Regions from separate parts of the Streptomyces sp. NPDC001348 genome, predicted to be linked through region 2. Evidence: riboswitches for the same ligand, from Rfam matches in the RefSeq annotation. Region 2 holds a riboswitch; each other region holds the start of a gene.
The links. A riboswitch is a leader RNA that binds a small molecule or an ion and turns the genes downstream of it on or off. The one in region 2 is predicted to bind cyclic di-AMP.
Positions count from the first base shown of each region.

Region 1: it holds a riboswitch for cyclic di-AMP, as region 2 does, so the genes downstream of both, ACWC21_RS02525 (NlpC/P60 family protein) here and ACWC21_RS12395 (transglycosylase SLT domain-containing protein) in region 2, are expected to answer to the same signal.
Region 3: it holds a riboswitch for cyclic di-AMP, as region 2 does, so the genes downstream of both, ACWC21_RS06665 (M23 family metallopeptidase) here and ACWC21_RS12395 (transglycosylase SLT domain-containing protein) in region 2, are expected to answer to the same signal.

Region 1 is NZ_JBSFIK010000002.1:154,748-157,980, forward strand. Features, by position in the region: gene ACWC21_RS02510 (flavodoxin family protein) at 1-65, opposite strand, end outside; gene ACWC21_RS02515 (lipoprotein) at 231-896, shown strand; gene ACWC21_RS02520 (GNAT family N-acetyltransferase) at 913-1,536, opposite strand; cyclic di-AMP (ydaO/yuaA leader) riboswitch at 1,858-2,030, shown strand; gene ACWC21_RS02525 (NlpC/P60 family protein) at 2,039-3,233, shown strand, end outside.
Region 2 is NZ_JBSFIK010000009.1:88,201-91,433, reverse strand. Features, by position in the region: gene ACWC21_RS12400 (HAD family hydrolase) at 1-744, shown strand, start outside; gene ACWC21_RS12395 (transglycosylase SLT domain-containing protein) at 762-1,241, opposite strand; cyclic di-AMP (ydaO/yuaA leader) riboswitch at 1,245-1,430, opposite strand; gene ACWC21_RS12390 (polyprenyl synthetase family protein) at 1,958-2,968, shown strand; gene ACWC21_RS12385 (LolA family protein) at 3,209-3,233, shown strand, end outside.
Region 3 is NZ_JBSFIK010000004.1:314,146-317,378, forward strand. Features, by position in the region: gene ACWC21_RS06655 (dihydrofolate reductase family protein) at 29-1,159, shown strand; tRNA gene ACWC21_RS06660 (tRNA-Met) at 1,273-1,346, shown strand; cyclic di-AMP (ydaO/yuaA leader) riboswitch at 1,572-1,737, shown strand; gene ACWC21_RS06665 (M23 family metallopeptidase) at 1,749-2,780, shown strand; gene ACWC21_RS06670 (aldo/keto reductase) at 2,853-3,233, shown strand, end outside.

The DNA.
Region 1 (3,233 bases), on a different contig from region 2:
ACGGCTTCGAACAGCGCCTGGCAGTTGGGCGAGGGCGTGTGGTGGACGATCAGCAGGGTGCGCACACCCGCACCCTGCCGCGGCCGCCCTCCGGCCGCAAGGCCACCGGGGACCGGCGGTGGCCGACGGTGGGCCGACGGTGGCCGACCACAATTGCGTACGACCTTGTCGGTGCCCTCGGTTAAGGTGACCGGCCTGGACAGAGGGGGGTTACGGCGTTGCGTGTCGACATGGGGGCCGTGCGGGGCCGAGTGGTTCCGGTCGTCCTGCTGGCGGCCGTGCTGGGCGGCTGCGCGGGATCGCCGGACGGCGAGGACGTGAGGTCGTCGCCGAGCGCGTCGACGACGGGCGGCGACTCCGGGACGGCGACCGGCGAGGTCACCGAGAGCGGCGGCAGGACGGGCGCCGCCGGTTCCGCCTGTGAGCTGCCCGTGACGTTCGATGTCGCCAAGGGCTGGAAGGCGAAGGCGATCGAGGCCGAGGCGGACGCGAGCGGGGCGGCCGGCGACCTCGCCGACGCGCTGCTCCACCAGGGCCCGGTCACCGCCGTGTGCGAGATCGACGCCAAGCCGGCCGGCCACATCGGCTTCCTGCGCGTCTGGAAGGGGAAGCCGGGCGGCGCCGACGCGCGCGCCGTCCTGCGGGCCTTCGTCGCGGCGGAGGACAACACGGGCAAGGAGAAGTACCGCGCCTTCAGGACGGGCGGTGTCTCCGGCGTCGAGGTCGACTACGTCTACACGAGCAAGCTCCTCGGGGAGTCGAAGAAGGAGACCGCCCTCGCGGTCACCACGCCGCACGGCCCGGTCGTGCTGCACCTCGGCGGGCTCGACACGGAGGAGCACGAGAAGATGCGTCCGGCGTACGAGTTGGCGAAGCGGACCCTGCGCATCGTGTGAACGCCGGGCCCGGCCGTCAGCACGGCCGGGTGGAGCGGCCCAGGTAGGTGAGGGGGCCGGGGTCCCGCACCGGGATCTCCTGGAAGCCGAGTCGGTCGTAGAACGCGCGAGCCGCGGTGTTGGCGGTCACCATGCCGAGGTGGACCGCGGGGGCCCCGCGCTCGTGCAGCGCGTTCAGCAGGGTGTCCATCAACCGGCGCCCGTAGCCGCGCCGCTGCCATGCCGGCAGCAGGTCGATGTGCAGGTGCGCGGGATGGGCGGCCAGTTCCGGCAGGAGCATCCGTTCGGGGCGGTGCAGCAGCGCCACCATCTCCTCGCTCGGCGTGCGCGGCGGCGCCGAGGGCCTCGGGTAGCGATCGGCCACCCGGGGGATCCACGTCTCCCGGAAGTTCTCGACGAACCGCTGCGTGTCCGCGGTCCCGACGACGTAGCCCACCGGCCGTCCCCGCCCGTCGTCCAGGACGAAGGCGAGTTCCGGCTCCAGGGCGCAGTACGGCTCGGCGAACAGGGTCGGCATCAGACGGTGGTCGGGATACAGGGCACGCGAGTCGCCGCCGTTGTGGGCGGTGCGGACGCATACGTCGGCGACGCCCGCACGATCCGACGGACGGTAGGGGCGAATACGGGGCATGGGGTCCATGAACGCCATCCTGACGCCTATGGAAGCGCTCCCACAACGCACGTCGCCGCCCGCGGACCGCACCGCCCCGGGCAACGCGCCGAGCGCACCGGGCCACAGGCGCAACCCCGCCTCGGGAAGGCCACCTTGGGTCCTCCGGCGGTTCAACTGACGCGCCCGCGAGGACGGTTTGAGCCGTCTTCACCAAATGATCACCAGCAGCAGGACGAATATCACAATTACGTATCGGACATTCCGCGCTTCAACCTTCACACCAGCCACACAAGTTGGTTAGGTTGGCGACCAGACCGCACGGCTCCCCCCGGCGAACCCCGCCGGGCCGCGCGGCCTCCGCCGAGTCCGGTGTCCCCGCGGGGCAGCCGGAGCCGGGGACCCAACCGACTTGGGGTGAATCGGCCCGACCGCCCGACGGGGCAGGGGTCGTAGGGCATGCCTTCCACCATCGACCGCCCGAACCCGACAGCTAACCCGGTAGGCGGAGCACGGAAGGAGTACGGCCCCCATGGCGCGCGAAAGCCGCGACGAGGTTCGGCAGCGAATCGACAGCCTTTACGACCAGACCGAGAACGCCACGGGGAACTTCAACGCGACCCGCGCGTCATCGGGGGGAACGCGCGGCCGGGGCGTACGCCTGCGCAGGCCGGACCGGGGTGCCGACCCCGGGCTGGACAACATCGCCCGGCAGTGGATGACGGGGGCGCGTTCCAAGCTGGGTCCCACCGTTCCCGCCGCGCTGCCCTCGGACCGGACGCCGTCCCGCACGTCCAGCGCCGGGCTGGACAATGTCGCCCGGGAGTGGATGACGGGGGCGCGTTCCAAGCTGGGTCCCACCGTTCCGGCGGTACTGCCCAAGGACCGGACGCCCAAGCGCTCGCCGGAGCGGCGCCCCGGCGCCATTGTCCCGATCCCGGAAGAGCTGCTGGAAGCGGCCGGGCGCTCCCTGCCTGAGCTGCCCGCCGGGCCCACCGGGCAGGGGGGCGGCCGTGCCGTACCGGAGCTGACCGCGCGCCCCAGAGCGGAACTGACCGCCGGGCCCGTCGCCGCGCTGCCCGCCGTGCCGGAGCCGCGGCGGGAGACGGCCCTGGCGCTGCCCGCTGCCGCGCCGCGGCGGTCCTCGCCGCTGGCTTCGAAGGGGAAGTACCAGCAGAAGCTCGCCGCGGCCCGGGAACTCCTCTCCCGCCGGATCGCACAACCCGACTCGTCCGCACCCCGCCCGGCGGCCGAGCCCGCCCGTCCCGCCATGCAGACCTGGCGCGGCGACCCGGAGCAGGCTCTTCAGCCCGAGGAGCACGAGTGGCTGCGCCGGCAGTGGTCCGGGCTCAGCGCGGGTCTGTCCGCCGTGGGCGGTGGTACCGCCGACGGAGGTGCGACAGGCGCGACGGCCGGTGCCGGCACGGCCGCTCCCGGGGGCGCGTTCCCCGGCGCCTCCCTGGGCGTCGCCGCCCAGGGTGCCGCCCCCATGACCGGCACCGGAAACTTCAGCGTTCCCAACCCCCTGACGGACAGCGGCTCCTTCGCGGTGCCCAACCCCGTCGCGGGCACCGGAACCTTCGCCGTCCCCAACCCGCTGACGGACAGCGGCTCCTTCGCGGTCCCCAACCCCGTCGCCGACAGCGGCTCCTTCACCGTCCCCAACCCTCTGGCGGACAGCGGCTCCTTCGCGGTCCCCAACCCCGTCGCCGGCACCGGCTCCTTCG
Region 2 (3,233 bases):
GACGACACCCTCTCCGACCGTTCCCTGGCCGCCCTCGCGCGGGCCGGGGAGGCGGGCGCCCGCCACCTCGTGGTGACCGGGCGCCCGGCGCCGCGGGTGCGGCCGCTGCTCGACGACCTCGGTGGCGGGGGACTCGCTGTGTGCGCGCAGGGGGCGCAGGTGTACGACGCCGGTGCCGGCCGCCTGGTGTGGTCGGTCACCCTGGACCGGGAGCTGGCCGAGACCGCGCTCGGCAAGATCGAGGCAGAGGTGGGGGAGGTGTACGCGGCCGTCGACCAGGACGGAGTCGACGGGCTCACGCTCATCGAACCCGGCTATCTGATGCCCCACCCGACGCTGCCCGCCGTACGGGTCCGGCGGCGCGACGACCTGTGGTGCGAGCCGATCAGCAAGGTCCTGCTGCGCCACCACACGCTGACGGACGACGAGTTGGCTGCCACGGCCCGCGCGGCCGTGGGCTCGCTGGCGACGGTCACCATGTCGGGACCGGGAACGGTCGAGTTGCAGCCGTGCGGCGTGACCAAGGCGACCGGGCTGGCGCTGGCCGCCGACCACCTCGGGCTGAGCGCCGAAAAGGCGGTCGCCTTCGGGGACATGCCCAACGACATCCCGATGTTCGACTGGGCCGCGCACGGGGTGGCCATGGCCAACGCCCACCCGGAACTGAGGGCGGTGGCGGACGAGATCACCCTGTCGAACGAGGACGACGGCATCGCCGTCGTCCTCGAAAGACTCTTCCCCTGAGGGAACCGGCCAGCCGGTCAGTACGCGCCGTACACGTTGTCGATCGAGCCGTAGCGGTGGGCGGCGTAGTTGCAGGCGGCCGTGATGTTCGCGATCGGGTCGTAGACGTCCCAGGAGGTTCCGGACACGTGGTACGCGTTGAACGTCGGGGCGATGACCTGCAGCAGGCCCTTGGACGGGGTGCCGGCGGCGGCGTTGGAGTCCCAGAGGTTGATCGCCCGCGGGTTGCCCGAGGACTCGCGCATCACGTTGCGGTAGATGCCGTTGTAGGTGCCCGGGATGCCGTGCCGCGCCATGACAGCGAGCGAATCGCGGATCCAGCCGTCCAGGTTGTTCGGGTACGTGACCGTGCTGGGCGCGGTCGTGGGCGTGGCGGCCGAAGCGCCGGTCGCGCCGACCAGCGGGAGGGCGAGCACGGCGGCACCGGTGCCGGCGACGGCGAGCTTGCGGGCGAAGCGGGTGAAGCGGGCAGGGCGGTGCTGAGCGGCAGCAGGCATGGCGAAGTTCCTCTCCGTCGCCTGCGAGGTGAGCTGTCGGGTTCGGGCTGGGAGGTGCCCGGCCGTGCCGTCCGAAGACGGCGCGACTTCACCCCGAGCCGTCCCGGAACGACGGGTGTCGCCCGGACCGGCGGCTTACCTGGGCCCCCCGCTCCTGCCGTACGCGAATGAGTTCGTCGATGGGTGTGACGGGCGGCGGCAGGATTCGGCGTCCGCCCGACGGCCGGGAACGTATGCGAGAGCACATGTCCGGAACAAGCGTCGGATTCACATAAAGTCCTAGTTGACCTTGTTCCGTGGCGTATTGGGGGCTTGATCCTTTGCGTTTGCCAAGCCTCAACTGGCCCACCGTGAACGGGGAGACGCGATCCGGGGTGGCGGACTCCCCCCGGGGGTGGCGTGACCCAATTCACGAAATGGCAATCGCGGCAAAAAGGGCATGAAGGGCGCGGTGTCGGGTAGGTGCTGCGGGCGTGGCGCTCGGAGTCGATCGCCGGAGTCGAGGCACTCTGGTCGTACTTCTGGGTAAGCGGATAAATATCCGTCCTTATCGACCGATCGAAAACATAACGGTCGTGATCTGATAGCGCCCGTCCTGTAACGGTGGGCGCCCTCGGTGATCGAAAGCTGACCGGATACGCTGACTCGAGTGAGGGCAGCGACCTATCGACAAACCGCGTAATCGCCAGCAGACACCAGCAGACAGGAGACCCCTCGTGACCGTCGTCGGGCCATTCGGGCTGAGCGTGCGGGACCAGGCTCTGGAAGCCGATGTCCAGGCCGGAATGGCGGCTGTCGAGGAGGGCCTGCTCGAAGCCACCAAGAGTGAGGTCCCGTTCATCACCGAGGCCGCGCAGCACCTCGTGCGCGCGGGCGGGAAGCGTTTCAGGCCGCTGCTCGTGATGCTCGCGGCACAGTTCGGGGACCCGTACGCGCCCGGGATCGTGCCCTCGGCCGTCGTCGTCGAGCTCACCCACCTCGCGACGCTGTACCACGACGACGTCATGGACGAGGCCGCGGTGCGCCGCGGCGTGGCCAGCGCGAACACCCGCTGGGGCAACTCCGTCGCCGTCCTCACCGGCGACTTCCTCTTCGCCCGCGCCTCGCAGATCCTCGCCGACCTCGGCCCCGAGGCCGTACGGGTGCAGGCCCTGGCGTTCGAGCGGCTGGTCACCGGACAGATCCTGGAGACCGCGGGACCGCAGGACGGCCGGGACCCGGTCGAGCACTACCTGGACGTGCTCAGCGGGAAGACCGGCTCGCTGGTGGCGGTCTCCTGCCGCTTCGGCGCGATGATGTCCGGGGCCGACGAGACCGTGGTGGACGTCCTCACCCAGTACGGCGAGCGGCTCGGCGTCGCCTTCCAGCTCGCGGACGACGTCCTGGACATCGCGTCCGACTCCCACGAATCGGGCAAGACCCCGGGCACCGACCTGCGCGAGGGCATCCCGACCCTGCCGGTGCTGCGCCTGAGGGAGCGGGCGGCGAGGCTCGGCCTGGCCGAGGACATCGCCCTGTGCCGTCTGCTCGACTCCGACCTGACCGACGACGCCCGGCATGCCGAGGCCCTCGCCGGCCTGCGCGCCCACCCGGCACTGGAGCAGGCCCGCCGGGACACCGTGCGTTACGCCGAGGACGCGCGTGCCGCGCTGGCCCCACTGCGCGAGTGCGACGCGAAGGCGGCGCTGATGGAACTGTGCGACGCGGTGGTGCACCGGGCCGGTTGACGGGGCGCCCCGCTATCTGTGCCCCCGACCCCTACGGGTCGGGTGGATATCCCGCCTCCCCGTGTCATACCGCAGGCGTACGTCGAGTTGCCTCCCGGGGGTGACGCATCCTCACCGCCGATTTGGTCAGATGGAAACCACGGAAATCACCACTCCTCACCGATTCGGGTGAGAATGGCGGCTCAGGGTGGGACCAAATGTGCGAGGACGGCCGCCGCCGACGACGGAGGTAAGGCACACATGGCACCGTACGAATCCGACGACA
Region 3 (3,233 bases), on a different contig from region 2:
CTGCCCGCCTCCCGAAGAGAGCGCGTCGATGCCCCGTCCGTACGTCCTGCTGTCCGCCGCCGTGTCCCTCGACGGGTACCTCGACGACACCGGCCCCGACCGGCTGCTGCTGTCCAGCCCGGCCGACTTCGACCGGGTCGACGAGGTACGGGCGTCCGTCGACGCGATCCTGGTCGGCGCCGGCACCATTCGCGCCGACAACCCGCGCCTGCTGGTCAACTCGCCCGAGCGCCGGGCGGCCCGGCTCGCCGCCGGGCAGGCGGAGTACCCCCTCAAGGTCACCGTCAGCGGCTCCGGCGACCTGGACCCGGACGCGAACTTCTGGCACACCGGCGGCGAGAAGGTGGTGTACACCACGGACGACGGTGTCGAGCGGGCCCACGCCCTGCGCCTTGCGGCCGACATCGTCCCCCTGGGCCCCGACCTCGACTGGCCCGCACTGCTCGAACACCTCTACGCGGTGCGCGGAGTGCGCCGTCTGATGGTCGAGGGCGGCGGCACCATCCACACCCAGCTGCTGCGGCAGGGCCTGGCCGACGAACTGCAGCTCGTCCTGGCGCCCCTCCTGGTCGGCGACCCGGCCGCCCCCCGCCTCTTCGGCCCCGGCGGCTACCAGGCCGGCCGTCTGCGGCTGCTGGAGACCCGCCGTATCGAGGACGTCGTCCTGATGCGCTACGAGCCGACCGCACCCGGCACCGGCCCCTCGGCCGCCCCCGCCGACCGCCACTGGCTGCGGATCGCCTGCGAGCTGGCCGCACTGTGCCCGCCCTCGGAGACGGCGTTCAGCGTCGGGGCGGTGGTCGTGGCCGCCGACGGCACGGAGCTCGCCCGCGGCCACTCACGCGAAGGCGGCGACCCCGTGGTCCACGCGGAGGAGGCGGCGCTGGCCAGGATCCGGCCCGACGACCCCCGGCTGGCCGGCGCCACGGTGTACAGCAGTCTCGAACCGTGCGCCCGGCGGGCCTCCCGGCCGGCGCCGTGTGCCCGGCTGATCCTCGACGCGGGGGTGCGGCGGGTGGTCACGGCATGGCGGGAGCCGGACACGTTCGTCACCGGGGCCGACGGGAGCGGGCTGCTGGCGGCCGGGGGCGTGGACGTGGTCGTGGTGCCGGAGTGCGAGACGGCGGCGAAGGCGCCGAACCGGCACCTGCCGGCCTGAACCCGGCTCCACCCCACCCGGCTCCCCCCGGCTCCGGGGGACACGGAAAACGCCCTGGTCGCAAAGGTGTGTGCGAGGCGCCCCGCGCATGGCGTACACTGGTGACACAACGACGCGGGGTGGAGCAGCTCGGTAGCTCGCTGGGCTCATAACCCAGAGGTCGCAGGTTCAAATCCTGTCCCCGCTACTGAAGGCTCAGGGCCGGAATCCAGCACATGGATTCCGGCCCTGGGTGTTTGTGCCCCCCGACGGCACCCGTGCGGCGGTCAACTCGCCCTGTTTTCACCGGTCATGGTGCGTAAGTTCCCCTGTGAAGACATGAATGATCAAGCTGGATCCCTTGGAAACCGACGGGTAGGACCATTAACGTTCGATAACGCGCGGTCGTCCCAGCCGTCACCCGAGGCGGCTCCGTGCGCACGCGCCGAATCCCGAAAGGGAACCGGGGAACCACCACTTGGGGTGAATCACGCGAATGCCCTTGTGAGCTCGTCGAGTTCACGATCGGTATACGCGCGTAGGAGACCTTCCTGCTCCGAACCCGTCAGCTAACCCGGTAGGCGTTACGGAAGGAAAGGAGCACGCCCGCGTGGCGTCCAACCGGCCTGCCCCCACAGCCCCGTTCGTGCCGAGCCAGCGCACCGACACCTTCGGCTACGGCGAGTACCGCACCGACGAGGGTCCCTGGGAGGAGTGGAACCCCACCGAGGAGTCCCTCCGCCCGGAACGCGGCCGGCACCGGGTCAGCAAGCAGCGCGGCGGGGGATTCGCCCGCAGCTCCACCGTTCTGGGCGTCGGCGTCATCGCCGCCGTGGGCGCGGGCGGCATCGCCAGTGCCAACACCGGCAAGCCGCCGGTGTCCATATCCCTGCCCGACATGTCCTCCGTCAGCTCCCTGCTGGGCGAGGACGGGGGCGGCGCGAAGGCCACCGCGGCCAGCCTGACCGACGTCGGCGTGGCGACCGCCGACAGCGACCAGGGCGGCACCGACGCCGGTGAGGCCCTGCGCAACCGGATCATGGCCCAGGCCGAGCTGCAGAAGAGCCAGGTCGTAGGCAAGGCCACCGCCGCAGCGGTGGCCGCCGCCGGGAAGCAGTCCGCGGACGCGGCCGCCAGGGCGGAGAAGACAGCCGCGGTCCAGGCCGCCGCCGCCAAGGAGAAGGCGAAGGCCGCCGTGGCGAAGCAGGCCGAGGCCGACCGCCTCGCCGCGCTGGCCAAGCAGTACACGCTGCCCACCTCCTCGTACACGCTCACCGGCACCTTCGGCCAGCCGGGCTCCATGTGGTCCTCCGGCTACCACACCGGCCTGGACTTCGCGGCGCCGACCGGCACCCTCATCAAGGCCATCCACAGCGGCACGGTCACCGAGGCGGGCTGGGCCGGAGCGTACGGCTACCGCACCATCCTCACCCTCGACGACGGCACGGAGCTGTGGTTCTGCCACCAGTCCTCGATCAACGTGAAGGTCGGCCAGAAGGTCGCCACCGGTGAGGTCATCGGCCGTGTCGGCGCCACCGGCAACGTCACCGGCCCGCACCTCCACCTCGAGGTCCACCTCGGCGGCCAGGCCACCGCCGTCGACCCGATGGCGTGGCTGCACGGCAAGGGCCTCAACCCCTGACGCGTCCACGGGCGCCCATGCGGCGCCCGTGAAGCGGAATGCGAGCTACCGGACCGGTTGTTGAAGAGAGACATGACTTCCCTTCGCAAGCTCGGCCACTCCGACCTCGAGGTCTTCCCGCTCTCCCTCGGCGGCAACGTCTTCGGCTGGACCGCCGACGAGGCACAGTCCTTCGCCGTCCTGGACGCCTACACGGCCGCCGGCGGCAACTTCATCGACACCGCCGACTCGTACTCGGCGTGGGTCGACGGCAACGAGGGCGGTGAGTCCGAGACCATCATCGGCAACTGGGTGAAGGCCCGCGGCAACCGTTCCGACGTCGTCATCGCCACCAAGGTCAGCCAGCACCCCGAGTACCAGGGCCTGACCGCCGACAACATCAAGGCCGCGGCCGACGCGTCCCTGCGCCGCCTCGGCACCGACCACATCGACCTGTACTACACCCACTTCGAC